Regions from separate parts of the Brenneria populi genome, predicted to be linked through region 1. Evidence: predicted binding sites of a transcription regulator. Region 1 holds the regulator's gene; each other region holds the start of a gene.
What was found. Region 1 encodes PurR, which represses purine synthesis genes. Its sites were predicted from a motif close to CANGCAAACGTTTGCNTG; they were not measured.
Positions count from the first base shown of each region.

Region 2: a site for PurR is predicted at 1,965-1,982, ahead of VSX58_RS09810 (NCS2 family permease). Genes of this name have one in related genera too.
Region 3: a site for PurR is predicted at 6,447-6,464, ahead of purE (5-(carboxyamino)imidazole ribonucleotide mutase). Genes of this name have one in related genera too.

Region 1 covers NZ_JAYWTM010000001.1:395,815-406,270, reverse strand. The annotation lists gene VSX58_RS01865 (outer membrane lipoprotein) at 280-747, shown strand; gene slyA (transcriptional regulator SlyA) at 927-1,376, opposite strand; gene VSX58_RS01855 (DUF1289 domain-containing protein) at 1,547-1,786, opposite strand; gene gloA (lactoylglutathione lyase) at 2,258-2,665, shown strand; gene rnt (ribonuclease T) at 2,824-3,495, shown strand; gene VSX58_RS01840 (Grx4 family monothiol glutaredoxin) at 3,741-4,091, opposite strand; gene VSX58_RS01835 (C40 family peptidase) at 4,421-5,272, shown strand; gene cydH (cytochrome bd-I oxidase subunit CydH) at 5,371-5,460, opposite strand; gene purR (HTH-type transcriptional repressor PurR) at 5,832-6,863, shown strand; gene cfa (cyclopropane fatty acyl phospholipid synthase) at 7,324-8,484, shown strand; gene VSX58_RS01815 (riboflavin synthase subunit alpha) at 8,563-9,198, opposite strand; gene VSX58_RS01810 (MATE family efflux transporter) at 9,647-10,456, shown strand, end outside.
Region 2 covers NZ_JAYWTM010000006.1:484,435-494,890, reverse strand. The annotation lists gene VSX58_RS09815 (Na+/H+ antiporter) at 1-153, opposite strand, end outside; gene VSX58_RS09810 (NCS2 family permease) at 454-1,821, opposite strand; gene lpxP (kdo(2)-lipid IV(A) palmitoleoyltransferase) at 2,128-3,051, opposite strand; gene VSX58_RS09800 (TOBE domain-containing protein) at 3,769-4,197, opposite strand; gene VSX58_RS09795 (EAL domain-containing protein) at 4,800-5,528, shown strand; gene VSX58_RS09790 (EAL domain-containing protein) at 6,123-6,827, shown strand; gene pfkB (6-phosphofructokinase II) at 7,111-8,058, shown strand; gene VSX58_RS09780 (chaperone modulator CbpM) at 8,169-8,471, opposite strand; gene cbpA (curved DNA-binding protein) at 8,477-9,412, opposite strand; gene VSX58_RS09770 (Na/Pi cotransporter family protein) at 9,849-10,456, shown strand, end outside.
Region 3 covers NZ_JAYWTM010000007.1:343,521-353,976, forward strand. The annotation lists gene VSX58_RS11555 (ABC transporter permease subunit) at 1-267, shown strand, start outside; gene pstA (phosphate ABC transporter permease PstA) at 264-1,946, shown strand; gene pstB (phosphate ABC transporter ATP-binding protein PstB) at 1,998-2,777, shown strand; gene VSX58_RS11570 (HAAAP family serine/threonine permease) at 2,800-4,083, opposite strand; gene purK (5-(carboxyamino)imidazole ribonucleotide synthase) at 4,709-5,779, opposite strand; gene purE (5-(carboxyamino)imidazole ribonucleotide mutase) at 5,776-6,285, opposite strand; gene lpxH (UDP-2,3-diacylglucosamine diphosphatase) at 6,509-7,231, opposite strand; gene ppiB (peptidylprolyl isomerase B) at 7,242-7,736, opposite strand; gene VSX58_RS11595 (DoxX family protein) at 8,010-8,432, shown strand; gene cysS (cysteine--tRNA ligase) at 8,661-10,046, shown strand; gene ybcJ (ribosome-associated protein YbcJ) at 10,185-10,397, opposite strand; gene folD (bifunctional methylenetetrahydrofolate dehydrogenase/methenyltetrahydrofolate cyclohydrolase FolD) at 10,431-10,456, opposite strand, start outside.

The DNA.
Region 1 (10,456 bases):
GAAAAGATGGCTAAAACAAAAGTAGCATTTTAAGACGCTGAATTATTATATTTTGCGCGTTTTGTTATCTCGGTTGAGTTTTGGTTAAAACATGCCAAGCGATGATGGTTAAATAAATCCGCAGTCCCATTTACTCTCTCTGTAAGAACACTATTATATTCTGCAAAAAAGAGTAAAAAGAGTGGAATGGAACATAAAGCCAGACCATACTTCACGAGTATAAATTCGTCGGCCAAGGGTGAACCAGCCCGACATATCGCCATTACAGGAGTGTTAATTATGATGAAGCGTTTGCTTGTGGTCACGCTAGCAGGTGTCACACTGGCTGGCTGCGCCAATACCAGTACGCTTTCAGGAGATGTCTACAGTGCCTCCGAAGCCAAACAGGTTCAGACCGTTACCTACGGTACTATCGTATCGACGCGTCCGGTACAGATTCAGGCGGGTGAAGATTCCAATGTGATTGGCGCGCTCGGCGGCGCGGTTCTGGGCGGTTTTCTGGGCAATACCATCGGCGGAGGCAGCGGCCGAAGCCTGGCGACGGCCGCAGGCGCCGTTGCGGGCGGCGTAGCGGGTCAGAGCGCGACGGGCGCGCTAAACCGTACTCAGGGCGTTGAGTTGGAAATTCGCAGGGATGACGGCAGCACCATCATGGTCGTACAAAAACAAGGCAATACCAAATTCAGCGTCGGCCAACGCGTTGCGATGGCAAGCAACGGCCGCAGCATTACCGTTTCTCCCCGCTAAGCCGCAACGACAATCACCGCCGCTGGGTGGTGATTGCCATAAATAATCGGACGTCTATACCCTAAATAATTCGAGTCGCGGACAAAAACGCCAAACACGTTTTTGGACGGCGCTTGCGCTTACCCGAAGGGATCGCCGGGATCTAATAATCCTTTGCCGCGAAGCGGCAAGGTTGACATTTAAGGCTGGCTTTCCGCCTGGCTCTCATGCAATGCCAGTATATTTTGCTCCAGGCGGGAGATCAGCAACGCTAATTCGTCGACCTGCTCCGGTGTAATGCCAAATAGAATTTCGTTACGGGTGCGGCTAATTACATCATTGACCGCTTTTATTATCGGCTCTGCCGCTTCAGTCAGCATTATGCGCTTTGCGCGCCTGTCGTGCGAGCATACGTGTCGGGTAATCAATCCCTTTTCTTCCAGCTGATCTAAGGTGCGAACCAGCGACGGCTGCTCAATTCCTATCGCTTTAGCCAGTTGAATTTGCGACTGTCCCGGAGGGAGGTGATAAATGTTATGTAGCGTCACCCAGTGCGTTTGCGTCAATTCTAACGGTTTTAACCGATGATCAATCAAGGCACGCCAGACGCGCACTAAACGAGCTAAATCAGATCCTAACGGCAATTCCATAAACTCTCCTTATAATTAGCATGCTAAGTTATATCCCTGGATTGCAATCAATTCTGATTTATAACGGTAGAAAAAATATCTTTTATTCTTTTGAAGAAAAGATTCTACCAAATTAAATGTTTTTAAAAATGATCTTATACTTATTTTATTCAGTAAGCATTCAGCTGGCGTTAAAATAAATTCGCCTGTCGAGATTCCGCCGGTTGCGTTGTCTTCGCCACGCGTTGCTGGCGCTTCATTCTTTGTCCGCACAAACGCAGCACATCCTGTTTCTGCGCATCGCTCATCTGCCCCCAGGCAAAGCGCTCACTGCGGCTGCGAAAACACCCGCGGCAAAAACCGCGCTCGTCAGCCTGACACACGCCGCGACATGGATTAGGAACAGTAAAGAGTTCAAGTTGCTCGGGCACAATGCCTCCGTTTACCCCATTTATTGAAGCCTTGTTCGTCCTCGCTGGCAAGCCTTTGCTAAGGTTAACGACGAAAATATCAGGTAATCGCTATAATTTCAGATGATTCTCCTGCCTCATACCCCTATCTTCCCATAAAACTGTCTGTTTTTTAATCCCTCTCACGCCAAACCTGCTTACGCTTAAGCGCCATCGCCAGTAAAACATGGCGCTTCGGCCGGGCCGATAACCTGAACTGGTTATAATTGCGACGTTATGCCCTTTATACTTTAAGCCGCGGGTGCGTTGGCTTTGTTACTCGCGCCATCCATGGCGCTCGCCCCGGTGAGGCCGCCGCAGGCGCCGTTCAAAAACGCGTTCGGCGTTTTTGTCCTGCAACTCGCATTACTTTGGGTATATAATTCCGCGCTGCCGGCATCTTCTTTCACCCCGTTTGCGGTTAGCCGCAGTAGCCAATGAGGAATTGACATTATGCGCCTACTTCACACCATGCTGCGTGTTGGTAATTTACAACGCTCTATCGATTTTTATACCAACGTATTGGGTATGCGTCTGCTGCGTACCAGCGAAAATACCGAATATAAATATACTCTGGCTTTCGTCGGTTATACCGAAGAAAGCGAAGGAGCCGTCATAGAATTAACCTATAACTGGGGCGTCGAGAGCTACGATTTGGGCAATGCGTACGGCCATATCGCGCTGGCGGTCGAAGATGTCGCCGCCACCTGCGCCAGCATTCGCGCGGCGGGAGGGAAAGTAACCCGCGAGGCAGGGCCGGTAAAAGGCGGCACCACCGTCATCGCATTCATCGAAGATCCGGACGGTTATAAAATCGAGCTGATTGAAAAATCACAGTCCGGTCAGGGGCTGGGCCATTAACCCGCCCTTGGGTTGCCTGATTGCTATCGTTAACCCAATAATCAGAAGGAAGGCGGCGAGCGTCGGTTCATCAAACGCCGCGCTTTCTTCGCTTACTGCATCTCCCGTCAAAATTTGCCATAATGCGCGCTGCATTTTGCTTATAGATTAAGAGACTAATGGCTGATAAAAATGACCTGAACGCCCTGAGCGCTCGTTTCCGTGGGTTTTACCCGGTTGTGATAGACGTTGAAACCGCCGGGTTTAATGCTAAAACCGATGCTTTACTGGAGGTTGCGGCAATAACATTGAAAATGGACGCGGATGGTTGGTTGCAGCCGGATGAAACCTTGCATTTTCACATTGAACCGTTCGCAGGCGCCATACTGGAGCCCGCCGCGCTGGCGTTTAACGGCATTGATCCCGGCAATCCGCTACGCGGCGCGGTTAGCGAATATGAAGCGCTGCATGAAATTTTCAAAGTGGTGCGCAAAGGCCTGAAAGAACAAGGATGCAACCGGGCCATCATCGTGGCGCATAACGCAACCTTCGATCACAGCTTTATGATGGCCGCGGCCGAACGCTGCAGTCTAAAGCGCAATCCTTTCCATCCTTTCGCCACTTTTGATACCGCCGCCCTAAGCGGGCTAGTATTGGGCCAAACCGTCCTCGCCAAGGCCTGTATCACCGCCGGTATCGATTTCGACTCCGGTCAGGCGCACTCCGCGCTCTACGATACCAACCAGACGGCGCTGCTCTTTTGCGAGCTGGTTAACCGTTGGAAGCGGATGGGCGGCTGGCCCATCGCTTTGGATGAAAATCAATTAGAGAAAACATCCGCAGCAGACTGAACCGAAGCGCCCAACGCGCGCAATAACGCTTTTGCGTCGCGCCGCGGCGGTCCGCAGGGCGAGCGGTCAAAAAAAGGCGTTTGCTGACAAACCCGGCTGTCAGATCGAGATACACGGGGCGACCACGGGGGTGAAGCGTCGTAAGCGGGAACCTCCCCCCGTGTTTCCCCTAACATCTGACTTTGTCAACGGTCTGAGGGGGTGACTTTCGTCCCCCCTTTTTGCGCTATCCGCTGCGCGCCGAATTACTCCTGCCCTTCCTGCTGGGGTTTATATTTTTCCGCCGTTTCCTTAATCAATTGCTGCAGTTCGCCGCGCTGATACATTTCAATAACGATATCGCAGCCGCCGACCAGCTCGCCGTCGACCCACAGTTGGGGAAATGTCGGCCAGTTGGCGTATTTAGGCAGCTCGGCGCGAATATCCGGATTTTGCAGGATATCGACATAGGCAAAACGTTCGCCGCAAGCAGACAACGCCTGTACCGCCTGAGCGGAAAATCCGCAGCTCGGCAATTTAGGTGAGCCTTTCATATACAGCAGGATCGGGTTTTCAGCGATCTGACGCTGAATTTTTTCAATTGTCGTTGTCGTCATTCTCTTGCTTCCTTAAACCTTTAAGATGGCTAACGTCACGTGCATTAACCACGAGCATTTATCAGATGTGCCGCTACAGGGCCATCCACTCGGCGATATTGTACCGACGGCGGAGACCACAAAAAAACGCCATTTTTTGTGTGGGTATCCGTTTACCCCGCCGCCGCGCCGCCCGCCCAGCGGGGGTAAATGGTCATAAAAAAACCGCCATTAACTTTTTTTCACTATTCTGTATAAATAAAGAGGCCGCGCCCACTTTTTTATCATGCCGTTTTCGGGAATACTGTGCGGACTCAGTGAGTTAATAACGACGAACGACCACGGCTATCATGCGCTTGTTTATTACCTTTTTTATATTGTTTTTCAGTAACCTATTCCTGAATGTGGCGCAGGCGGCGCCTCATACGCCGAATTCGCCGCCGCGCAAAGCCAGCGTGAGCAGCGACGGCGAGCATAGAAAAAATAAGCAGGCGAAGAAAAACGGTCAGAAATCGCCCGCGCCGGTAAAAACAAAAAGCAAAGCGACGGATAGCGCCAAGGCCAACGGCGCGACGAATAATAAAATTAAAGTCATTCACCTCGCCGGGCATAAGCAGGAATCACCCCGTTCGAAAATGAAAAACGACACGCCGGCGCTGATTAAGAAAAACCTCAAGGCGTTACATTTAAAAAATGAAGCGCGTTACGCCTCCTCCTCGCGCGCCAAAGTAAAAAGCGGCCTAAAAGGCGCGGCGGAAAAAGAGCTAACCCTGAGCGAAGCGCATAAAAAACGCTATCAGCACGCCAAATTGACCGCGATGAATAAGCTGATGGGACAAGTGGGCAAACCCTATCATTGGGGCGGCTCATCGCCCTTCACCGGATTCGACTGCAGCGGACTGGTCTATTACGCATACAAAGACGTGGTGAAAATCCCCATCCCGCGCACGGCGAATGAGATGTACCATTTGCGCGACGCCGCGCCGATCAAAAAGAGCGAACTGGAAAGCGGCGATTTGGTTTTCTTCCGCATCAATAACCGCGGCGCCGCCGATCACGTTGGCGTCTATGTGGGTAACGGAAAGTTCATTCAGTCGCCGCGGACGGGCTCCGATATCCGCATCAGTAAATTGAACGAGGATTACTGGCAGGATCACTATGTCGGCGCGCGGCGCGTCGTCACGCCGCAGACCATTCGCTAAGCAGCGGGCCGCATCGCAAAATATTCGGGCGCGTTTTACCGTTTAAAACGCGCCCGAAGCATATAGCGAGAGTAAAACGCAAGGCGGCTCGATAGCGATTAATTCAATACCGCGACGAAGCTGAACGCAATAATAAGCACCAACGCACCAACGGTGGCCAGCAGAGAAATTTTCAGATCGGCATCCATCGGCATCTCCTTTGTTACAAAAATGAACAGAAAAAATATTAACCGACTTTAACGCCGGAACTTTATGGCGGGCGAAAGCAGGTCTTATATAACAATAGCAATTGTTTCATAGCCCGACTAAAAAAACTCGTACCGGCGTATCACTAATAGATAAATTACCGCTTTCACTTTCGTGTCAGATCGGACAAAATTCGCTGTTTGACGACACGCCGCGTATTGGTTGAAAAAGTCAGCCTTGCCCCTTCAGGTACAACATTCGGCATTCTCCCTGTGAAATTCTGTTTTTTTACATAGAAAGAGAACGTTAAACGCAGGCAAACGATTAACTATATACATACGACCATAACGAGTCGGTTAGGAGTCATTGTTACATGGCAACGATCAAAGATGTGGCGAAGCGCGCGGGCGTTTCGACCACAACCGTATCGCACGTGATAAATAAAACACGTTTCGTCGCCGAAGAAACCAAAGCGGCCGTCAGGGCCGCCATTAAAGAATTACACTACTCCCCCAGCGCCGTGGCGCGCAGCCTTAAGGTGAATAACACCAAGTCCATCGGCCTGCTGGCGACCTCCAGCGAAGCGCCCTACTTTGCGGAGATCATCGAAGCCGTGGAAAACGGCTGCTATGCCAAAGGCTACACGATGATTTTGTGCAATTCGCATAACGACATCGATAAGCAGCGCGCCTATCTCTCGATGCTGGCGCAAAAGCGCGTCGACGGCCTGCTGGTGATGTGCGCCGAATACCCGCCTAAATTACTCGCCATGCTGGAAGACTACCGCAGTATTCCGATGGTGGTGATGGATTGGGGCGAAGCCCACAGCGATTTTACCGATACCATTATTGATAACGCTTTTGAAGGCGGCTATATGGCGGGGCGTTATCTTATCGAACGCGGTCACCGGGAGATCGGCGCCATTCACGGTACCCTGGAGCGGAATACCGGCAGCGGACGCTATCTCGGCTTTTTAAAAGCGCTGAAAGACGCCGAGATTCAGATTCATGATGAATGGATCGTGCAAGGCGATTTCGAGCCCGAATCCGGCTATAAAGCGATGCAGCAAATTCTGGCGCAGAAACATCGCCCCACGGCCGTTTTCTGCGGCGGAGATATTATGGCGATGGGCGCAATCTGCGCGGCGGATGAGTTAGGGCTGCGCGTTCCTCAGGATATATCAGTCATCGGCTACGACAATGTGCGCCACGCCCGCTTTTTCACTCCGGCGCTGACCACTATTCACCAGCCGAAAGAACGCCTGGGACAGTCCGCCCTGTCGATGCTTTTAGACCGTATCACCAGCAAACGCGAAGAGGCACAGGTCATCGAGGTTCACCCTACGCTAATCGAGCGCCGTTCCGTCGCCGACGGCCCGTTCCGCGATTATCGCCGCTATTCCTGAGAACGCACGCGGTTTTATCCCCTGCCAAAGCCATATGCCCCTACTCTGCTTCAGCCAATTTATACTTGTACCCTGGCTGAAGCAGTCATAAACTAATTAGCGGTTCAACGACAACAAGCATTTTTATCTCTTTTATTCACTATCCTTGATACCCAACAGATGTCGAACGCAGGAAAGCGGCAGGGGTGCGCCCGATGAGCTTGTTCAGATAAACGACTCTTCATCAACGCGCCTGCGGCTCGAAGTATGAAGGGTATAGTGCGAGCGCATATCGGATGTGCGTATTTATTTTAAGGATGAGTGCCCCTACGTATTTGCGTACCGGCTTTTTCTCTTCATTTTCCTCTTGTTATTCAGAGGGTAGACGATGGGTGATACCCACCGATGCCGATATTGGGTAAAAAATTGTCTATGCTTTCCTTGCCGTTTTTCACCGTGAGCAGCAAGGTAGGGAGAAATTATGAGTTCATCGTGTGTAGAGGACGTAGAAGGAGTAGGAAGCCGTGGCGACTCCTGGTTTCAAATTGTTCGTGAAATGCTGGACACGGCCGATATCAAAATCAACGGCTCCCGCCCTTTTGATATTAAGGTAAAAAATCCCGATTTTTTTAAACGCGTATTGCGTGAAGGCTCTCTGGGATTGGGCGAAAGCTATATGGACGGATGGTGGGAATGCGACAGGCTGGATATATTCTTTCATCGCATACTGCGCGCCGGTCTGGATAAAAAGGTCCCCCACCATCTGAAAGACATTGTGCGCGTCATCGCCGCAAGGGCGATTAATCTGCAGTCGAAAAGACGCGCCTGGATCGTCGGCAAAGAGCATTATGATTTAGGCAACGACCTCTTTACGCTAATGCTGGACCCTTACATGCAATACTCTTGCGGCTACTGGAAACAGGCCGCCACGCTTGAACAGGCGCAGGAGGACAAGCTGCAAATGATCTGCGAAAAGCTCCAGCTGAAGCCGGGGATGAAGCTATTGGATATCGGCTGCGGCTGGGGGGGATTGTCCGAATTCGCCGCCCGTCGCTATGGCGTCTCCGTCGTAGGCGTAACCATCTCCAAAGAGCAGCAAAAATTGGCCCAGCAGCGCTGTCGGGATCTGGACGTTACGATTTTATTGCAGGACTACCGCGATTTGGATTTGCAGTTTGACCGGGTCGTTTCCGTCGGCATGTTTGAGCATGTCGGCCCCAAGAATTACGATACCTATTTTCGTATCGTCAATAAGAACCTTAAGCCCGACGGCCTGTTTTTACTGCACACCATCGGCGCCCAAAAAACCGACTCGGAAGTTGATCCCTGGATTAACAAATACATTTTCCCCAACGGCTGTATCCCCTCCGTTCAGCATGTCGCGCGCGCCAGCGAGCCCTATATGGTGATGGAAGACTGGCATAATTTCGGCGCCGACTATGATCGCACGCTGATGGCCTGGTTCGAACGCTTCCAGCAGCACTGGCCTGAGCTTTCCGAGCGTTATTCCGCACGCTTCCGCCGTATGTTCAGCTACTACCTCAACGCCTGCGCCGGCGCGTTCCGCGCCCGGAATATTCAGCTCTGGCAGGTGCTTTTCAGTAAGGACGGCGTTGAAGGCGGGATACGCGTTCCGCGCTAATCGCCTGCGCCATCGAACCGCCCAGGGAAAACGCATGGGCGGTTTTTTTTCGCCCCGCCTCCCCTGGCGGTCGCCGGGTTACTCTTCGCTGGCCGGATCGTTCACCTGCCGGCTGGCCAAGACCCGCTCTACCGTATCCACCACGGCCTGGGTTTGCGGATCGATTTCGATATTCACCCTTTGCCCCAGCCGCTTTTGTCCCAACGTGGTGCGGTTTAGCGTTTCGGGGATCAGATGAACGCAGAAGCGGCTGCGGGTCACTTCGCCGATGGTCAGGCTTATGCCGTCAATGCCGATAAAACCTTTATGCAACACATACTTCATCAGCGATTCATCCGCCAGGCGGAACCAAATTTGATGGTTGTTTTCTGAAACCAGAATTTTCGCCACCTCCGCCGTGCAGATGATATGACCGGACATAACGTGCCCGCCGATCTCATCGCCGAACTTTGCCGCACGCTCAAGGTTGACGCTGTCGCCTTCCACGATATCACCCAGGTTGGTCAGTCTGAGCGTCTCTTTCATCAGATCGAAACTCACGCGATCGCCATTTACCGACGTGACCGTCAGGCAGCAGCCGTTGTTGGCCACTGAAGCGCCGGGCACCAATCCCGGCAATAGCTCAGGCGGCAGTTGAAGAACATGGGTGCGAAAATTGACTTTTTCATCAATAGACACCACCGGCGCGGTGCCCTGAACAATACCGGTAAACATACGGCCTGCCTCTCAAAGAAAGATGTAAATGGAATGAGCGCGAAGCGATACGGGCAACTGTCTATTGCCGCTCGTCATCAATAACAATCCTGCAGTTTGCCCCATATTACGATGAAAACCAAACCTGACGGCCAATCATCGGTATATATTTAAACCTTTCTTGAACCTTTGATTAATTTATTTTCCGGTAAGCTGATTTACTTCCGCCAAGCCGTTACAATAATACGCTTATCGCTATTCGTGGTATCAGTGTGTCCATCCACATTTAATCATCTCGCTATACCCTAAATAATTCGAGTCGCAGGACAAAAACGCCAAAGCGTTTTTGAACAGCGCTTGCGCTGACCCCGAACGGGGCGAGCCCCGCGGATGGGGCGAGTAACAAAGCCAACGCTCATGCAGCTTGCAGTATGACGGGTATAAGTTCGTCAATTCAAGGTAGGTATTTGTGCAGAAGTATCTGTCGGAAGCGCGTAAATTATTAGCGCTCGCGATCCCTGTCATCATCGCGCAGGTGTCTCAAACATCCATGGGGGTAGTGGATACCATCATGGCCGGGGCGTACAGCGCCACCGATATGGCGGCCGTCGCCGTCGGCACCTCAATCTGGTTGCCGGCCATTCTTTTCGGGCACGGCCTGCTTATGGCGCTCATTCCCGTTGTGGCGCAGTTAAATGGTTCCGGCCGCCGCGACCGTATCGCGCATCAGATTAGACAAGCGTTTTTCCTGGCCTCGGTCGTTTCCCTGCTGACCATGCTGGCGCTCTATCAGGGAGAGCATATTATCCGCCTGATGAATGACGACTCCCCCGAACTGGTGGACAAGGCCGTCGGCTATCTGCAGGCGCTGCTTTGGGGCGTGCCGGGCTACCTTTTTTACCAGGTTTTACGCGGTCAAAACGAAGGGCTGTCGAAAACCATGCCCGGAATGATCATTGGTTTCATCGGGTTATTAATCAATATGCCGATCAACTATATCCTGATTCACGGCAAATTCGGCATGCCGGAGCTGGGGGGCGTGGGCTGCGGCGTCGCCACCGCCTCCGTTTACTGGATTATGTTCCTGCTGATGGCGCTCTACAGCAAACGCGCCGCCTGGCTGCGGGACATCAAGCTACAGCAGCCCGGTTTCAAACCCGACTGGCCGGCGCTAAAACGGCTATTCACCCTGGGACTGCCTATCGCGCTGGCGCTGCTGTTTGAAGTGACGCTATTCGCCGTGGTGGCGCTGCTGGTGCTGCCGCTTGGCGTGGTTGAC
Region 2 (10,456 bases), on a different contig from region 1:
ATCAACGTGCAGACCAAACTGAGGCACGGCAAGTATGGCGCCGACGGCGATTTGCATTAAAGGAAGAGGTATTTGAAAAGGCAGAATTCGTGTAACCACACCGGATAGAGAAACCACCAGGGTCAAAATAAGAATAGTAAAAAAGATTTCCATGCTTTCCTTAGACTCTCTCCTGCAACATTAAAAAGTGGCTTAGCGCCCGCCGATCCCATGAAGTACAACCTCATATTTAACGTATCTATTCTGTCACTAAAATGAATATCTGAGAGGAAAAAATTTATATTTTTCGCATTTTCACATACCGAACCTCAACTCATAATCAATGAAGTTCCGGCGTGAAACGGAAAGAAAAAGAGAAGAAGAAAAATAGGAAGAGCGAGCTGACAAACCCGTCGGTCGAATCGAGAGATTCAGGGCGACCACGGGGGGCGATGCCCCCCGCATCCGAGACGGTTAGAGCGCCCAGCCGCCGGCGTAAAACACCACCAGCGCGATGGCGATCAGCACGGTGCCGATATTCAGTTTACGCCATTCGCCGGAGAAGATACGGCCCAGCACCAGCGAGCCGAAACCCAGCATAATGCCGGTCACGATATTGCAGGTCAGCACGATAAACACGGCGCAAACCAGACCCGACATCGCATCGACGAAATCGTCGAAATCCAGTTTGGTCACATTGCCCAGCATCAGCAAACCGACATACATCAGCGCCGGCGCCGTCGCATATCCGGGAACCAGATAAGACAACGGGGACAAGAACAGGATCAGCAGAAACAGCACGCCGACCACGGTGGCGGTCAAACCGGTTTTACCGCCGGCAGCCGTGCCCGCGGCGGATTCGATATAGACCGCCGCCGGCGATGTCCCGACCAGGCTGGATAAAATGCTGCTGACGGAGTCGGAGGTCAGCGCCTTACCGCCATTAACGATTTGTCCGTCTTTATCCAGCAGATTAGCCTGACCGGCGACCGCGCGGATCGTACCGGTCGCATCAAATACCGCCGTCATCACCAGCGCCAAAACGCTGGGCAACACCACCGGCTGCAAGGCGCCCATGATATCCAGGCTGAAAATCAGAGAAGCGCCGTCTTCGCCGCTCAGGCTCGGCCAGGCGAACCAGCCCTGATATTTAACATTCGGATCGAAGATCAGCCCGAGAATGGAAATGGCGATAATCACCAACAAAATGCCGCCCGGCACGCGGCGTCTTTCCAGCCCGATAGTGGCCGCCAACCCCAGCAGCGCCATAACAACCGGGAAAGACGTGAAGTTGCCCAGCGCCACCGGTAGCCCATCAAGCGGATTTTTAATCACCAGGCCAATGCCGTTGGCGGCGATAATCAACAAAAACAGACCGATGCCGATCCCGGTGCCATGAGCGACCCCAAGCGGAAGATTGCGCAGGATCCAGGAACGGATGCCGGTGGCGGAAATGACGGTGAACAGAACCCCCATCAGGAAAATCGCGCCCAGCGCGACCGGGATACTAATCTGCTGGCCCAATACCAGACTGAATGCCGTAAAAGCGGTCAGAGAAATCGCACAGCCGATAGCCATCGGCAGATTCGCCCACAGCCCCATCAGCAATGAACCCAATCCGGCGACCAGACAGGTTGCGACAAAGACGGCCGCCGGCGGAAAGCCCGCCTTCCCCAACATGCCGGGAACAACAATAACCGAGTAGACCATGGCCAGAAACGTGGTTAGCCCCGCCAAGATCTCCTGGCGCACGTTGCTGCCGCGCTGCGTGATTTTAAAAAAGGCATCAAGCGCGCCATGCGGGCGTACCGCACTATCAGCCTGACGAGTGGTGTTTGACATGGTGGTATCCCCTGAAATCTCGTTATTATTTAAGGTAAATCGTCGGCGGTTCCCCCGGCCTTGCGCCGGGTATGCGTCAATGCGATCAACACGCCATGAACCCTGAAACTACGTACGCAAACGATTACTTCGTTCGCTGCAAAAACGCAAAATTTCGCCAGGTTATTTGAAGCGAGTGATTATCCTGCTTCACCGGCGTGCATTTCAACTGCTAATCAAGACTATTTGCCGATAGCAAAAACGGCCGCCTGCCGGCAGCCATTGTTGTCGATGCGATGATTGGGAATTTAACGGGCCGGCCCGCATTCAGGCATATAGAGAGACCTCGCCGAGCGGGCGCGTTTTAAAGCGGCGATGCAGCCAAAGGTACTGCTCCGGCGCGCGCATGATCTCTTTTTCCACCACTTTATTCATGTAACAGGCGGCTTCATGCTCGTCGCGGTACGGATAATCCTGTAATTCAGGCTGAATCACCAGCTTATACCCGAAAGCGCGGGGCTTGCGAATCAAGACGATGGTGATCATCGACGGTTTCGCCAAGCGCGCGATCGTAAAAGTGCCATTGGTGGTCGCCGCGTTTTTTACCGCAAAGAACGGCGCGAAAATACTCCCTTTCGGACCGTAATCCTGATCGGGAGCGAACCATACCGTCTCTCCGCGCTTCAGCGCATGAACCATACCGCGCAGATCCCTACGATCGATCATCGCCTTGTTGGAACGCGAGCGGCCCCAGGTTTGCACCAACTCCATGACTTTGTTGTTGTGGGGACGATACATGGCCATCATCGGCTGGCATAGCCCCATTGCCCTGCCGCCCAGCTCCAGCGACATAAAGTGAATGCCTATCGCCATCACCCCATGTCCTTTAGCGCACGCCTGGCGCAAATTCTCCAGTCCCGACACGTCAAACCAATAGCGAACGCGGCGATCCGACCAAAACCAGGCCATGCCCGTTTCCACCAGCGCCATTCCCAGCGAAGAGAAGTTATCGACGATCATCGTCTCTCGCTCTTCAACCGAAAGATGGGGAAAGCAGAGTTCAAGATTACGCCGGGCGATGGCCACTCTGCGTTTTAGAAAAAATCGGGAAAAACGCCCTGCTCCGCCGCCGATTCTCATCAGCAGCGGGTAAGGCAGTTGAACCAGAAGAAAGAGGATCCCCAGACCGAACCAAGTGAGCCAGTAGCGCGGATGGAGTAATGTTCTGGTAAATTTCTGTTTAATTTTCATGAGACTCGTCTGTAAGTGACCATAGCGCGCACCACATAAAGAATCGCCTGGCCGCGCCGTAACCACTGTGACACTACTTATCGTATATAGTTGCCATAGCGTATTAAATTCAATCTAACCGTCTTAAATCCCAAAGCTAAGGACAAGGATGGAAAGCGGGTCATGGAAGGGGTCATATGAAGTGAACGAGTCCGACCGGTCGGCGGCGATTGTGCCGGCGCATCATACCCGATTCGCCGCAGGGATAGGAACAGTGATGATGTAAATAATTCCCCCGGAAAAATATCCGGGAGCGAAATAATTCGAGCTGCGGGGCAAAACGCCAAAGCGTTTTTGAACAGCGCTTGCGCTGGCTCCTAGGGTGAACCCCAACGGAGTTCATCATTTCCCGCGAAAAGCCCGGGGTCGCGGGGGGCTGGCGCTGAGCCCCTGTGTCGGGCGCGTGCGGCGATAACCGCATGATTCAACAATGGTTAGTGCGCACGAAACCTTCGCCGCACTGACAGAAATTCTTCCCCAAATTTGTGGGAATTCCTCAGCCGAATAACGCGGCATTGCTGCGACAAATTCGTCAGGAACGAATTTGACCAGCCAAAGGCTGGCCTGCGGTGAGAGACAGGGTGTCTCTCATTAATCCCAGGAGCTTACAGCAGTAAGTGACTGGGGCGAGTAACAAAGCCAACGCACAGGCAGCTTGAAGTATGGCGGGTATAACCGTTATTTATGCGTCGCCAGAATAATACTGGAAGCCTTAATCAGCGCAATAACGTCGCTCCCATCCGCTATCGCCATTTCGTCAAGACTTTCATTGGTGACGCTCGATGTCAGAGTTAAACCATTGCTGGTTTCAATATGGACCATCGAATTAACGGCGCCTTTTACGATATTTTTTACTTTCCCCGCGAGCTGATTGCGGGCGGAAAAATTCAGACCACTGTCTAATGAAGCAATAATAACCCAAGGCGCTTTCACTAATGCAATCGCCTTTTTACCAGGAGCCAAATCGAGAGACGTACTACTTGCCTTGGTAATCACGGTTGTCAGCAAATCGCCGCTGTCCAGTTTCAGGACAACTTCATTGTTAACCGCGCCCTCCACAATGGAAGAGACGACGCCGGCTAGTTGATTCCTCGCAGAAACTGACATACTCACCTCGCTAATATCCAGGTTAATTGAAATATTTCTGGTCTGAATAACGTACAACACTTCGCTCATTTTACGCAATCATGCCCGCGGCAATCTGACTGCGAACCATCGGCCAAATAATGGCGATACCGCACGACGCCCAAATGAGATAACGAAAAGCAGGATGGAAAATCACCAATAATCCCGTCATCACGCCGGCTTGCGATCGACGCGCCGCGCGGCGGTTATTATATAAAAATCGATAATCGATAGATTGTATTCAGTATTAGAACCGCGTAACCGTATAAGAAATAGCCGAAAGTGCTACAGACAGTGGGTGATTCAGCTTGCAAAAAATTGAATGTTACTGAATATGAATGGTAACGAAAAATTATGTCTGCGCCAGAAAAAAAACCGCCCGCGAGTAACCAAGCTTGTTTGCGGGCATTGGCATAAAACATTCTTATTCAAATAATTCGTTCGTTTTCCTTAAATTTCCAATAATCTTTTTTTTCCATCTCTATCAAAGGATTGGCCTATCAAACAACCATAATCGATCGAAAAATCAATCAGTTTTATAGGTAAATATATTTATATTGATCAGTTTTATAGATCGATCAATAATGTTCAAAACATCGCCAACCCAGGGAATCGTGATGACTGTCGATTCAATCTCGTGCGCTAAGAGGCATTATGTTATAGAGCCCATTTACAGCTGCCAGAATCAGGTATTCGCGATGGAGCTGCTTACCCGATTTAACGATGAGGGGCCATGCTCGGAAAAACGTATTCAGCAAATGAGCCGCGCTGAAAAACAGGCATTGCTGCTGGATCAGCTGGAATCCATTACGCAGAAACAGCGTTATTTTATTGAAAACAATATATCTCTATCGATAAATATCGACTTTACCATGGCGATATTTTTATCCCAGGATAGGAACGTCAGGAATTTAATGGACAAATTACCCTTTATTTGTCTGGAGATAAGCGAAAATTTCCCGAATCTTAATGACGGGAAACGCAACCCATTGCTTGCAACGCTCTATGAGCGTTATCCGCTTTGGTTAGAAGGATTCGGCAGCGGAAATTCCAACATTTATGCCGTCAGTCAATCAACCTTTCACTATGTCAAGCTGGATAAGATTTTCTACTGGGAGATGATAAAAGATCGGAAAGTTTATACTTTATCGGTACTGGTGGAGAATATAAAAAAATACTGCTACGGCATCATTATTGAAGGAGTACAGACGCACTCAGAATATTATCTTTTAAAAAACTGCGGCATAAAAGGAATACAAGGATATATCTACCCAACCTATACACTAGACACATTACCGATATTAAAAAGATGAATGAATTAATCATGTTATCAGTATTGGTTCTAATCGTTGCCTATGCATTCATAAGACACTATATAAATAGTGTACAGAATAAATTAATTACAAAAAGAAAATTAAAAAAGAATAAAAAGGCAAATACAGAATAGAAGATAATTCTTACCCTGTTATTTTAATAACAGAACCCAACCCATACCTATCAGATCTAAAAAGTTCTGACCTCTAAATACACCTAAAAAACAGGCGTACATCTTTCGGCATGCAAATGTCATTAAAGCACAATAATTAGTCAGCTAATTGTTTATAAAAGAAAATACATTAGCAAGATAATCATAGGAAAGTGTCGTGGTAAATGGCCGAACGTGACAGTATAATGGAAAGAAATTTGTTTCCGCTAATTATATATTGATAAATAATGCTTTCTTACGCACGATCCGCGCTCTGCGATCGCAAGAAAACCCGGCGCTCTTTCGCAACGCTATCACGGCCCTACCTATCAAAATAACTTAATCGATCGGTAAGCTAATAATTTTAATCAATTAATATTGATATATTGATCAGTTTTACTGATCGATCAATAATATGCTATTAACTCTGGATCTGGAAACTATGCCGATGGTAGATTCAATACTAGATATAGATGATAGGAGGCACTATGTTGCCAAACCTATCTATAATTTCCAGCAACAGATGTTTGCTGTAGAACTACTGGCAAGATATAAAAACAGGGGACTGAGCTCAACCAAACACGCTCAACAGATGAGTCCCGCGGAAAAACAAACCTTACTAATAGATAAGCTGGAATGCATTTCGGCAAAACGGTCTTACTTCATTGATAACAACGTGCTGGTAACGATAAACATCGATTTTGTCATGGCCGTATTCCTACTGCAGAACCGGTACGCCCGCGATTTGCTTGACAACCTGCCGTTCATCCATTTGAAAATAAATGAGATATTCCCGAATCTCAATGACGGGAAACGCAACCCGCTTCTTGCAAAGCTTTATGAACGCTACCCGCTGTGGCTGGATGATATGGGCAAGGGAGACGCCAATCTCTATGCCGTAAGCCAATCTATCTTCAGCTATATTAAATTAGATAAGAACTTCTATTATGAAATGATGAGAAAAAAGGAAAGCTATATACTCTTATCATTAATCGGAAATATAAAGAAATTCTGTAATGGCGTGATCATTGAAGGCGTGCAGGATTACTCAGAACATGAGTATTTAAAACGCTGCGGGGTAGATGGCATACAGGGGCAGCTTTATCCGACATATCGGCTTGACAAGTTACCCTTACTGTCCGAATAGCCATATCGATATTATTTCCGATAGCCGTTTACGCAAAAACTGATTTAATCACGGCGGGGAAATATTGCGCCGACGCTAATCACGCAGTTTAAAATCGCATCCCCGTCATACGCCGTGGTTGAATAAATCTATACTCTACATAGTTCGAGTTGCAGGACAAAACGCTATTGTTTTGCGCGCCGCTTGCAGCGGCCCCGCAGGGCGAGCACCATGGATGGAGCGAGTCACAGCAGCCAACGTGCCTGCTGCTTGAAGTATAAAGGGTATAAATGGAGGATATCTAATGCCCCAGATTTTTACGCTAACCCTCGCCCCGTCCCTGGACTGCGCGACAACCACTCCCAAAATCTACCCGGAAGGAAAACTGCGCTGCACCTCGCCGGTATTTGAACCCGGCGGCGGCGGAATTAACGTTGCCCGCGCCATTGTTCATCTGGGGGGCAAAGCCTGCGCCATTTTCCCTATCGGCGGCCCCACGGGCGAGCATCTGGCGGAACTGCTCGAACAGGAGGGCGTTGAGACAGAAACGCTGCGCGCGCAGGACTGGACACGGCAAAACCTGCACGTCCATGCGGACAACAGCGGCGAGCAGTTCCGTTTTGTCATGCCCGGAGCCAAATTGAGCGACGGCGAATTCGAGCAGTTGGTCGAACGGGTAGTGAAAATTCCCGCCGGCTCGCTATTGGTTATCAGCGGCAGCCTGCCGCCGGGATGCGATGTCGGCCAATTAACGCGTTTGGTGCAGCAGGCCCAGGCCAATAAGCTGAGCTGCATTGTCGATAGCTCCGGCGCCGCGTTGGCTGGCTGCCTGAAACAGGGCGGGCTGGCGCTGGTGAAGCCTAACCACAACGAGCTAGCCGCGCTGGTCGGCCGCCCGCTGGAAAACCCCAATGATGTCTACGACGCCGCATCTGAACTGATACGTAAAGGCGCGGCTGAACGGGTCGTGGTTTCACTGGGGCCGCAGGGCGCTCTGGCTATCGATCGCCAGGGGTGTATACAGGCGGTACCGCCGCCGGTGAAAAAAATGAGCACCGTGGGGGCCGGCGACAGCATGGTCGGCGCGATGACGTTAAAGCTGGCGGCCGGATCCGGGCTGGATGAGATGGTGCGCTACGGCGTCGCCGCAGGGACGGCGGCGACCCTGAACCAGGGTACGCGCCTCTGTTCGCAAACAGATACGCAGCGCCTGTATGACTATATCTGCCGGAACAAGGCGTTAAGCGCGTAGGCAGATTCGATGCGCGGCCCCGTCGCTGGCAAACCACGGCACCGCCGGCCGCGGTTCGCAACCCGGTGGGCATATCGGGGGTGGGCAATACGCTTTCCCCCTTTGATGCTTTATGAGCTCATCAAAAAGCGCCCCAGCTGTCTGCGCAGCTGAGTATTCTCTTTCTTAAGCTCATCAATCTTATCCAGCAACGTCAGCGTCATCGCCGTGCCGGACCAGTCCAAATCCAGCTCGGCCTGTAGCCTCTGGGCGCGCCGGAGATAGCTCAGCGCATGATAATCAAAGACCCAGACCGGCTGCTCCGGCTCCAGAGGAACGATGACGCCCAGTCCGACCACCTCGACAAGTTCGTCCTGAGAAATATTCACTGACTGACACAGCTCCAGCATCGTAAACGTCATTTCTTCAGTCATTTTATTTACTCCCATCCGTCCCGCGGATTAAACGCGGCCTGCTCGGCCAGCTGTTTCCACAGCGCGCTGGCTTTTTCATCCGGTTTCGGAGGCATCACCACTTTCAGGATGGCATACATATCGCCCGCCCCTTTCTTCTTGCTGACCAGCCCCTTTCCTTTAACCCGCAGCCGCCTGCCGCTCTGGCTGCCGGGCGGGATCGTCAAGGCAATCTTGCCGGTCAGGGTCGGCACTTCGATCGTCGCCCCTAACGCCGCTTCCCAGGGTGCCAACGGCACCACGACATGCAAGTCATGACCATCAATATCAAACAGAGGATGCGGCGCGATGCGGATAATCAGGAACAGATCGCCGTTCGCGGCGCCGCCGGATCCGGCGCTCCCCTGCCCTTTCAGACGGATACGTTCGCCATCGCCCACGCCCGCCGGAATTTTTACATTCAGCGTTTTAGTCGTTTCTGCGGTTTGGCGGCCGAACTCATCGTAAACCGGCAGATGGAAAGAGATCGGCCGGGTTTGTTCGGTTAAGGTCTCTTCTAAAAACAGCGGCACCTCCATCTCGAAATCCCGTCCGCGGGCGCCGTGGGACGCATGGCCGGAGGCGCCGCGACGACCAAAAATGGATTCAAAGAAATCGGAGAAATCGCCGGGATTGCCTTGCGCGCTATGCCAGGTTTGCCCCTGGCCGCCGTAGTTCGGCGCGGATTCTGAAAAACGCGGATCGTTGCGGTGCTGGCGCAACTCATCGTACTCGGCGCGACGTTCGCTGTCTTTCAGCACCTCATACGCCTCGGCGACTTCCTTGAATTTGCTCTCTGCATCCGGTTCGGTGCTGACATCGGGGTGATATTTACGCGCCAGCCTGCGGTAGGCCGTTTTGATCGTTTTCAGATCGGCGGATGGGTCTACTTCCAACGCAGCATAGTAATCTTTAAACTCCATGCGGTAATACCTTAAATTCAATAGGTTATGCGATAGAAATCATCTGTTCTCTTGGATAGGCCACTCATTGTCTTTCATCCATTTTATCGATCATACACCTTTGATAACGCAGCGACATCTCTTAAAAAAGTAGACGACGAAATGGTCTTTTGCGGAAAATAAAGGAAAATAACGCCCTGCCTGAGAGCTAATGCCGTTCACTTAAGCCGGTTTTTAGGGGAAACACCGGGGGAGATTCCCGTAGGGACGCCTCACCCCTGTGGTCGCCCCGTGTATCTCGATGCTTAAACGATCGGCATTACTGCCTGAGAGCAGGATAATTAGCCGAATTCGCCACGGGCGGCATTCCTGTCCTACAGTTAGATAAGATGATTTCGCGCGCATTTCGCTGACGGCACGCCAGCCCAGCCAGCGATACTCAAGGAGCCTTGAACCGTTGTTGACTCTATTTAACCTGCTTTCCGCCGTCGCGCTGCTGGTATGGGGCACTCACATTGTGCGAACCGGCATTATGCGTGTATACGGCGCCGAGCTGCGCCGCGTGCTGAGCCGTAGCGTGGAAAAAAAACCGCTGGCCTTTATCGCCGGAATTGGGGTTACCGCGCTGGTGCAGAGCAGTAACGCCACCACCCTGTTGGTTACCTCGTTTGTGGCGCAAAATTTGGTCGGCCTGGCGCCGGCGCTGGTCATCATTCTCGGCGCCGACGTCGGTACGGCCTTCATGGCGCGACTGCTCACCTTTGACCTCTCCTGGCTTTCGCCGCTGTTCATCTTTTTCGGCGTGGTATTTTTCCTGAGCAGCAAACAGTCGCGAACCGGGCAGCTTGGCCGCGTCGGCATCGGGTTGGGTCTAATTCTGCTGGCGCTGCATCTGATTGTGGAGGCGGCGACGCCGATAACCCAGGCTTCCGGCGTGCGGGTTATTTTTTCTTCTCTGACCGGCGATATCATGCTGGATGCGTTGATTGGCGCGGTGTTCGCCATCATCAGCTATTCAAGTCTGGCGGCGGTGCTGCTTACCGCGACGCTGACCGCCACCGGCAT
Region 3 (10,456 bases), on a different contig from region 1:
GGCCGCGCCGTAGGGGAAACCATGATCGTACTGATGGCGACGGGCAATACGCCGATTATCGATGAAAGCCTGCTCCTGGGGCTGCGCTCGCTGGCGGCCAATATCGCCATTGAAATGCCGGACGCCGTCATCAACGGCGGCCATTATCGGGTACTGTTCCTGACGGCGCTGGCGCTGTTCGTCTGCACTTTCGTGGTCAATACGCTGGCCGAGTCGATACGCCAGCGTTTGCGCCAGCGTTATCGTGATGAAGGAGAAAAAGCGTGAAGCGCTGGTTCCGTTCCGGCAAGCCGTGGATATGGCTGACGGCCGCATCCATCAGCGTCAGCCTGCTGGCGATGGCGGCGGTTTTCGTTTTACTGGCCGGGCAGGGCGTGCGCTATCTGTGGCCGCAACCGGTGTGGCTCTTTACTTTGCAACAGCCGGCCCCTTCGCAACAGCGGGCGGCGGCGCCGCAAGACGGGGCTTTCGCGCTGATCGGCGAGGTTTACGCTGAGCAGCGACTGTCACCGCAGCAGCTTAGGGATGCCGGGCTGCTGTTAGCCGCGCGGCCGGATGAAGCGGCGACGCGTTATCTGATCAAAACCGGCCGGCGCGAAATTTATGGCCAGAGCTTTCATCTGCTGCTATCCCGCGATGTTATCAGCCGTAGCAAACCGGCGGATATTCTGGCGCTGAGGCTGGCGAACAGCGACGTCGCCTATGGCTATCTGGCCGGTATGCTGGAGGATGGGCAACCCTTGCTGGCCGGCGATCTGCCCCGAACATTGCATCGCCGGGTGAAACAGGTTCAGGCGCTGTTGGCGATGGCGCAGGATATTCGCCTGGGAGAGATGGCGAAAATCAACCAGCGCTTCGACATGTTGCGTCTGGAAGAGAGAAAGCGGCGGCAGGCGGATACCCTGGATAGCCGGACGCAGGCGCGAATCAACGCCGAGCGGAGCGAATTACAGCGTCATTTCGCTGAGTTTTCTCTGCAATTGGCCGAACTTAACCGGGAGATTGACCGTGATAGGCTGCAGTTGCGCGATGCGAATGGCGTTATGCATCTTCTCCCGCTCAGGGATATTGAGCAGGCCTGGTATCCCAATGCGATGAGTCGCAGCCAGAAAATCGCCCACGGGGCGAAGCAGATTCGCTATATGCTGACGCACTATTCGCCCGATAGCAATCATCCCGGATATCTGTTCCCGGCGATTTTCGGTACGGTGCTTATGGTGGTGCTGATGACGATCGTCGTTATGCCGCTCGGCGTGATTGCCGCTGTTTATCTTCATGAATATGCGGGTAAAAATACGCTGACTCGCTGGGTCAGGATCGCCGTGGTCAATCTGGCCGGCGTTCCGTCGATCGTTTATGGCGTATTTGGCCTGGGGTTTTTCGTTTATCTGATCGGCGGCACGCTGGATCGGCTTTTTTATGCCGAAGCGTTGCCTAATCCGACGTTTGGTACGCCGGGGTTGCTGTGGGCGTCGCTGACGCTGGCGCTACTGACGCTGCCGGTGGTGATCGTCGCCACCGAAGAGGGATTATCGCGCATCCCGATGTCGGTGCGCTACGGTTCTCTGGCCCTGGGGGCCACGAAAGCCGAAACCTTGTGGCATGTGGTGCTGCCGATGGCGGTGCCGGCGATGATGACCGGGCTAATCCTCGCCGTCGCGCGCGCGGCGGGGGAAACCGCGCCGCTGATGCTGGTGGGGGTGGTGAAATCGGCGCCGGCGCTGCCGGTCGACGACCTTTTCCCCTATCTTCATCTGGAGCGAAAATTTATGCATCTGGGCTTTCAGATTTACGATCTGGCTTTTCAGAGCCCGGATGTGGAAGCGGTGCGGCCTCTGGTCTATATCACGGCGTTGCTGCTGGTATTGATTGTCGTCGCATTGAATCTGGCCGCGATGGGGATCCGCCATACGCTGCGTGAAAAATACCGTACGCTGTCACTCTGAATGCAGGATGAAATTATGGAATCAATAAAGTCGTCGCGGACATCGCCGGTTATGAGCGTTCCTCGGTTCAGTGATGAGCAGGTGGCGCTGTCCGTGGAGCATCTTCATCTCTATTACCGGGATAAACGGGCGCTGAATGATATTTCCCTGCGCATTCCCCAACATCGGGTAACCGCGCTGATCGGGTCGTCCGGCTGCGGCAAATCGACGCTGCTGCGCTGCTTTAATCGCATGAACGATCTGATCGACGGCTGCCGCACCGAGGGCGATATCTCTCTGTATGGCATGCCGATTACCGACCCGCAGCTGGACGTGTCGCTATTGCGCCGCCGGGTCGGCATGGTTTTTCAGCGGCCGAATCCCTTTCCCAAGTCCATTTATGAAAATGTGATTTACGGCCTGAGGCTGCAGGGCGTTCGGGACCGCCGTTTGCTGGATGAGGCGATGGAACATGCCTTGCGCGCGGCGGCGTTATGGCATGAGGTGAAAGATAGGCTCGGAGATAACGCGCTGACGCTTTCCAGCGGCCAGCAGCAGCGTCTGGTGATCGCGCGGGCGATCGCCATTAAGCCGGAGGTGTTGTTGCTGGATGAGCCGACTTCGGCGCTGGATCCTATCTCAACGCTGGTGATTGAAGAGCTGATCGGCGCCTTGAAGCGGCATTTCACGCTGGTGCTGGTGACGCACAACATGCAGCAGGCGGCGCGCGTTTCCGATTACACGGCATTTATCCATCAGGGGACGTTAATCGAATATAACCAAACGGATGATTTATTCACCTCGCCGACGCAACGCCGCACGGAAGATTACATTACCGGCCGGTTCTGTTAAAACCGGCGCTTTGCCGCCCGGCTTAACCAAACAGGCTGTAGATGATGGCGGAGATGGCGATCAGCCCCATGACGGTGATGAATAGGTTGCTGATATGGCCGCTGTATTTTTTCATCGCCGGGACTTTCTGAATGGCGTACATCGGCATAAGGAACAGCAGACAGGCGATGACGGGGCCGCCCAGGGTTTGAATCATGCCCAGAATACTTGGGTTCAGCGTCGCCACCATCCAGGTGGTGATCAGCATGAACGCGGCGGTAATGCGGTTCATCCTGGCGCTGGAAATGGTTTTACCCTTGCCGCGCTGCGCTTTCATCATCATGCCGTTGAAACCTTCGCTGGCGCCCAGATAGTGGCCGAGGAACGATTTGGAAATGGCGATGGCGGCGATAATCGGCGCCAGGTAGCCCATCATCGGGTTATTAAAGTGGTTCGCCAGATAAGAGAGGATGGAGATGTTCTGCGCCTTCGCTTCCATCAGCTCGGCCGGGGAGAGGGTGAGCACGCAGCTGAATACGAAACACATCACGGTGATCACCATCATGATATGGCTGTAGGAGAGAATGCGCGAGCATTTTCCGTCGGCTTCGTCACCATACTCTTTACGCTTGGCGACGGCGAACGAGGAGATAATCGGCGAGTGGTTGAAGGAGAAAACCATCACCGGAATAGCTAGCCACAGCGTCGCCAGCAGGCCATTGCCGGTTGCGTTATTGGTCAGCGACGCGTGTTCGAAAACCGCGGTGCTCCAGTATGGCACTAAATATAAAGCCAGGATCATTAAAACAGCGACGAAAGGGTATACCAGAATGCTCATTGCCTTAACGATCGCGGCTTCGCCAAAACGGACGATAAACATTAGTCCCAGAATTAATATCAACGACAGAATCGCTCGCGGCGGCGCGGGTAAGTGCATCTGGTGGATAATGAAACTCTCTACCGTATTGGTAATCGCCACGCCGTAAACCAGCAGAATGGGATAAATCGCGAAAAAATAGAGCAGCGTGATTAATTTTCCCGCGCCGACGCCGAAATGTTCTTCAACCACTTCGGTGATATCTTCGCCGCCTTTTTTACCCGATAAGACGAAACGGCATAGGGCGCGGTGAGAATAATAGGTCATCGGGAAAGCAATAACGGCCATAATGATTAATGGGATAAGACCGCCGATACCCGCATTTATCGGCAGAAACAGTACGCCGGCGCCAATCGCGGTGCCATAGAGGCCCAGCATCCAGACGGTATCGCTTTTCCGCCAGACTGAAGCCTGTTCCGCTATCTGGCCGCTATCTTGAATCGTGCTCATGCGAATTTCTCCTTAGTGAACGCCGTATATAAAAAATACAGTACCGGCACTCCGCCGCTACGGGAGCAAAAAATAAACAGGGCTATATACCCGTCATACTTCAAGTTGCCTATGCGTTGGCTTTGTTACTCGCTCCATCCATGGAGCTCGCCCCGTTGGGGCCGCCGCAAGCGGCGTTCAACTCTGCTCTTGGCAGATTTGTCGCTCACCCCAGTCACTTATTGCTGTAAGCTCCTGGGGATTCGCTGCGTCGCCGCGTTATTCGGCCTGATGGCCTCACCCCTTCGGGGTCAGCGCAAGCGCTGTTCAAAAACGCTTTGGCGTTTTTGTCCTGCAACTCGAATTATTTAGGGTATAACTATGCCGGTAAAAATACCGTTTTACCGCCGCATACTATATCTGAGCGGTCGAAAAATAATATTGATTCGAACGTGTAAATGAAGCGTATGGAATTATTTTGATAAACATATCGACGACTTAAAATATTAAGAGTGATGCGTTAATCGATATAAAAAGAGTAAAAAATAAGCAAAGTATTAACTAACGAAAAATATATCGCGATCAATTATTAATATTGTCTTCGGATATACGCCGGCGTATATCCGAAGAGAAAATAGCATGCGCCTCAGGCGGATAACGTCTCTTGCGCCCAGCGTAGACCGGGATGATAGTCGTCCGTCAACATGGCCGTCAGCGATTGTAACGTTTGGCGCAGATTCGCGTTGTCCTGCGCCTGTAAATTCAGGTGGCCGACCTTGCGCCCGGGGCGCACCTCTTTTTCATACCAGTGCAGGCGCACCAGCGGCAGCGACAGCCACTCCAGGTTGATCTCCGTGCCGATCAGATTGACCATCACCGACGCGCTGTCGACGGCGGGAGCCGGCATCGGCAGATCCAGAATCGCCCGCAGATGCAGCTCGAACTGGCTTATCGACGCGCCGTTTTGCGTCCAGTGCCCGCTGTTGTGCACGCGCGGCGCCAGTTCGTTAATCAGCAGGTCATCGCCGACAATAAAGCACTCCATCGCCATCACGCCGACATAGCCCAGTTCATGCATAATGGCCGACAGCATATGCTCCGCCTGCCGCTGCAATCGCGGCGCCGGGCGGGGAAGGGCGACGCTGGCGCGCAGGATGCCGTCCTGATGCAGATTATGCGTCAGCGGATAGAATACGCAGTCGCCATGGGCGTTGCGCGCGCCGACCAGCGATACCTCGCCGGAAAAGTTGATGCCTTGCTCGACGATACATGCGCCGTAGCAGTCCGCCGGAAGCGTATGCTGCTCGCCATCGCGCAGACGCCACTGTCCGCGGCCGTCGTAGCCGCCGACGCACCGCTTCACGATGGCCAGTTCGCCAAGCCGGGCGAAAACCTGCGGCCATTGATCGGCGCCGGCCAGCAACTGCCAGGGGGCGGTAGCCAACGCCAGGGAGTCCAGCAGCTGTTTTTGCGTCAGGCGATCGGCCAGACGCGGAAAAATATCGCGGTTAACGAATCCGGCATGCTGCGCCAGCTCCCGCGTGAGCGCGGTTTCCGGCCAGCGTTCGATTTCCGCGGTGATCACGCTGTTCTGAAACGGGACCGACTCCGGATCCGCGTTCAGCCCGACGGGGTAAACCGCGATACCCAAGGGTTCGCCGGCCTGGCGCAGCATTCTGCCCAGTTGGCCGTCGCCTAATACGCAAACCGGTTTCATGCTTCCTCCCGCGGGTCGGGATTGGACAACACGTCGTCGGTCTGACGTCGCCGCCAGTCCGCCAGGCGTACGGCGAGCGCCTGGTCATGCAGCGCCAGAATCTGCGCCGCCAGCAGCGCGGCGTTGGCGGCGCCGGCTTTGCCGATGGCCAACGTTCCGACCGGAACGCCGCGCGGCATCTGCACAATGGAATACAGGCTGTCGACGCCGCTCAGCGCCGCGCTTTGTACCGGCACGCCCAATACCGGCACCAGCGTTTTGGCCGCCAGCATGCCGGGTAAGTGCGCCGCGCCGCCGGCCCCGGCGATAATCACGTCAAAACCGTTTGTTGCCGCCTGCTCTGCGAAACTGAATAGCTTATCGGGCGTCCGGTGGGCGGAGACGATCTCCGCATGAAAGGGAATATTCAGCGTAGTGAGAATTTCCGCGGCAAACTGCATGGTGGCCCAGTCACTCTTTGAACCCATGACGATGGCGATTTTAGCCGGGGCGGCGTTGGATGACATGCCTGTAAAACTCCTGTGATTGACATGATGGCGATGTTGATGATGTCGCGTCGGTCAGGTATTTCCCGGGTGATGGTCTCGATGTTAATCATCGACGCATAGCGTAGCTCACCAATAGGGCTCTGACTTTGAGGGCGTAGAGCATATCACGACCTTATGGTAAGGAAAACGGTTGCGTCGATTGGAAAAATGAATCATAGGGCAAACGGCAGGGGGGAAACGGCTAGAATGGAAACGAAATCAGTTCGATATCCTGGGGGGTAACTTTGATCATTGAGCCTTCATGATGCCAGGCTCCGAGCACCGCGCGCCGGGCGCGGAAATTCCCGCTAACGATCTGATGGATCGCCGGGCGGTGGGTATGGCCGTGGATCATGGTATTCACCCGGTAGTGGCGTAAACGTTCGATAACCTGTTCGGGGTTAACATCCATAATCTCCAGCGACTTGCGCTGGTTGGCCTGCCGGCTGGCCGAACGCATCCCGGCGGCGATCCGCAGCCGCCATGCCAGGGGCAACAGCAGAAAAAAACGCTGTATCAGCGGATTATGCACCCGGCGGCGAAATTTCTGATAGGCGATATCGTCGGTGCACAGCGTATCGCCGTGCAGAATCAGGAGCCTATGGCCGTACAGGTCGAGCACATTCTCCGCGGGCAGCAGCGTGAGCCCGCTTCGCCTGGCGAAACGTTTGCCGATCAGAAAGTCCCGATTGCCATGCACGAAATAACAGGGCACCCCCTGTCGATGCAGCGTCAGCAGAGCATCGGCGACGGTGGCATGCAGCGGCTGCGGATCGTCATCGCCAATCCAGGCGTCGAACAGGTCGCCCAAAATATAGAGCGCGTCCGCATGCACGGCTTCATGGCGTAAAAAACGCAGAAAACCGGCGGTGATCGCCGGTTCATCAATACTTAAGTGCAGATCGGCAATAAACAGCGTCGCCATGCGACCGCAATTACTCGCTAACGGTAACGGAAGTGACGACGACGTCTTCTTTCGGCACGTCCTGGTGCATACCGCTGCGGCCCGTCGCCACGCCTTTGATTTTGTCCACGACGTCCATACCCTCGACGACTTCGGCGAACACGCAGTAGCCCCAGCCGTCGGCGCGTTCCGAACGGAAGTTCAGGAAGTCGTTATCAACCACGTTAATGAAGAACTGCGCCGTCGCGGAGTGCGGATCGTTGGTGCGGGCCATCGCCAGCGTGCCGCGGGTGTTTTTTAACCCGTTGTTGGCTTCATTCTTAATCGCCGTTTTGGTCGTTTTTTGCTGCATGCCCGGCGCAAAGCCCCCGCCCTGGATCATAAATCCATTGATAACGCGGTGAAAAATGGTGTTGTCGTAAAAGCCGCTGCGGCAGTAATCCAGAAAGTTTTCTACGGTAACCGGCGCTTTGTCTGCAAATGTGTTGATAACGATATCGCCGTGGTTGGTATGAAACGTGATCATAGTAATGAACCTTGCATAGCCATAATAGAGTAATGTGGAACGATGCTCGCCGAGTGTGCGAGCAACCAAGAGCGCACTTATAACATAACTGGCTTGCCGAGTCAGTATGCCCGGTATCTTTCCGGCCGTTTCCCTAATCGCCGGGGCGGTGAGCCGGGATGGGCTGATGGCGTTCGCTGTTTTGCATAATTCGCTTGTTCTTTAGCAGTAACAACGACTAATCTGAAACTGATTATCATTCTCCTTCGACATCACTAAACAGATAGGTGCATCATGCTGGACAGTATCAATCGCGTTTTTGATAAGCCGGATTTCGGCAAGCTGTTACTTCGTTTGTCTTTCAGTATCTTAATGTTGTTTCACGGCTGGCATAAAGTGCATAGCGGCGTCGGCGGCATTGAAGGCATGCTGGCGGCGGCGGGTCTGCCCGCGTTCATCGCCTACGGCGTTTACGTGGGCGAAGTCATTACGCCGCTGCTGATGATTTTGGGTATTTTCACCCGTCCGTCCGCGCTGATTTTCTCGCTAACGATGGTGACGGCGGCCTGGCTGGCGAATCCGAACGGCTTATTCGTTCTGGCTAAAACCGGCGCCTGGATTGCGGAACCGGCCGCGGTCTTCTTCTTTGCCGGTCTGGCCATCGCCTTTCTGGGGAGCGGCAAATACTCCGTGATGTCCAACCCGCGTTTACGCTGATAGCCTTTGCGTCAGTTGAACGGTATTGTTCTTGGCCCGGATCATTCCGGGCTTCGTTGCCTCTAGTCCTTATCGATTATCTGCTTATTCCGTCGACTCAGCCTTGCAATAGCGCAGGGTTCAGGTTTCAATACGCCGTTAGAGTTAAAAGCCCTAAATAAATCGATGTTGCTCACGCTTACAGCGAACAATGATTCACCTATCCTGCGAATACCATGGAACGTCCTGATGCTAAAGATTTTTAATACGCTGAGTCGCCAAAAAGAGGAATTCAAACCTATCCACGCCGGTCATGTGGGGATGTATGTGTGTGGCATTACCGTTTATGACCTGTGTCATATCGGTCACGGGCGTACTTTCGTGGCGTTTGACGTGGTGGCGCGCTATTTACGCTATCTGGGATACTCGCTGAAATATGTGCGTAACGTTACCGATATTGACGATAAAATTATTAAACGCGCGGCGGAAAATGGTGAAAGCAGCGATCGGCTGACCACCCGGATGATCGCCGAAATGCATGCCGATTTTGACGCGTTAAATATTCTGCGCCCGGATGCCGAACCGCGCGCCACCCATCATATCGCCGAGATTATCGAACTGGTCGAAAAGCTGGTCGCGCGCCGCCATGCCTATGTGGCGTCCAACGGCGACGTAATGTTTTCCGTTGATACCGCGCCGGGCTACGGCGTGCTATCGCGCCAGGATCTGGAGCAGCTTCAGGCCGGCGCGCGGGTAGAGATTACGGAAGTGAAGCGCAATCCGATGGACTTCGTGTTGTGGAAGATGTCCAAGCCGGGCGAGCCCCACTGGTCTTCGCCGTGGGGGGAGGGACGTCCCGGCTGGCATATCGAATGTTCGGCGATGAACTGCAAACAGCTGGGGGATCATTTCGATATTCACGGCGGGGGCTCGGACCTGATGTTCCCGCACCATGAAAACGAAATCGCCCAATCCACCTGCGCGCACGACGGCCCTTACGTCAACTATTGGATGCATTCCGGCATGGTGATGGTCGACCGGGAAAAAATGTCGAAGTCGCTCAATAACTTCTTCACCGTGCGGGATGTGCTGGCGTACTACGATGCTGAAACCGTGCGCTACTTTCTGATGTCGGGCCACTACCGCAGCCAGCTTAACTACAGCGAAGAGAACCTGAAACAGGCGCGTTCGGCGCTGGAGCGTTTGTACACCGCGCTGCGCGGTACGGACCGCGGCGTGGAGGCCAAGGGCGGCGAGGAGTTTGAGGCGCGTTTCCGCGAGGCCATGGATGATGATTTCAACACCCCGGAGGCCTATTCCGTTCTGTTCGACATGGCGCGCGAGGTCAATCGCCTGAAGTCGGAGGATCGGCTTGCGGCGAGTCACCTGGCCGCCGCGCTGCGTAAGCTGGCGAAAGTGCTGGGCCTGCTGGAGCAGGATCCCGAACTCTTTCTGCAAAGCGGGGCGCAGGCGGACGATGACGACGTTAAAGAGATTGAAAGGCTGATTAAGCAGCGTAAAGACGCCCGTCAGGCGAAAGAGTGGGCGCTGGCGGACGACGCGCGCGATAGGCTGAATGAGATGGGCATTATTCTGGAAGACGGCCCGCAGGGAACGACCTGGCGGCGCAAATAATCTTCTGGCGCCACGCCGTATTTCGCGATGCCCGCGCGGGCGTCTCAAACGATGACGGATCGCCGGCGCTGCCGGCGATTTTTTATGACGGGCTTTCTGCCCGTCCCCCTTCGAACCGCTGCAAGCGGCGTTTTTTTATCAGGCCCTGACTTCCACCGAGGCGCCGTCAAATTGCACTTTCTGGCCGGCGACGATTTTGCAGCGCTTGCGCGTTTCCGTTTGCCCGTCGACGGCGACTTCTCCGGCGGCGATGGCCATTTTGGCCGCAGCGCCACTTTCACTCCAGCCCAGGAGTTTCAATAAGTCGCATAGTTCAACGTGCGGGTGTTTATCGAGATGAAAAATTTCCATAATATCCTGATTGTTATGCGTTAAACGCCGCTGTTAGCGTGCGGCGCCGTCGTGATACT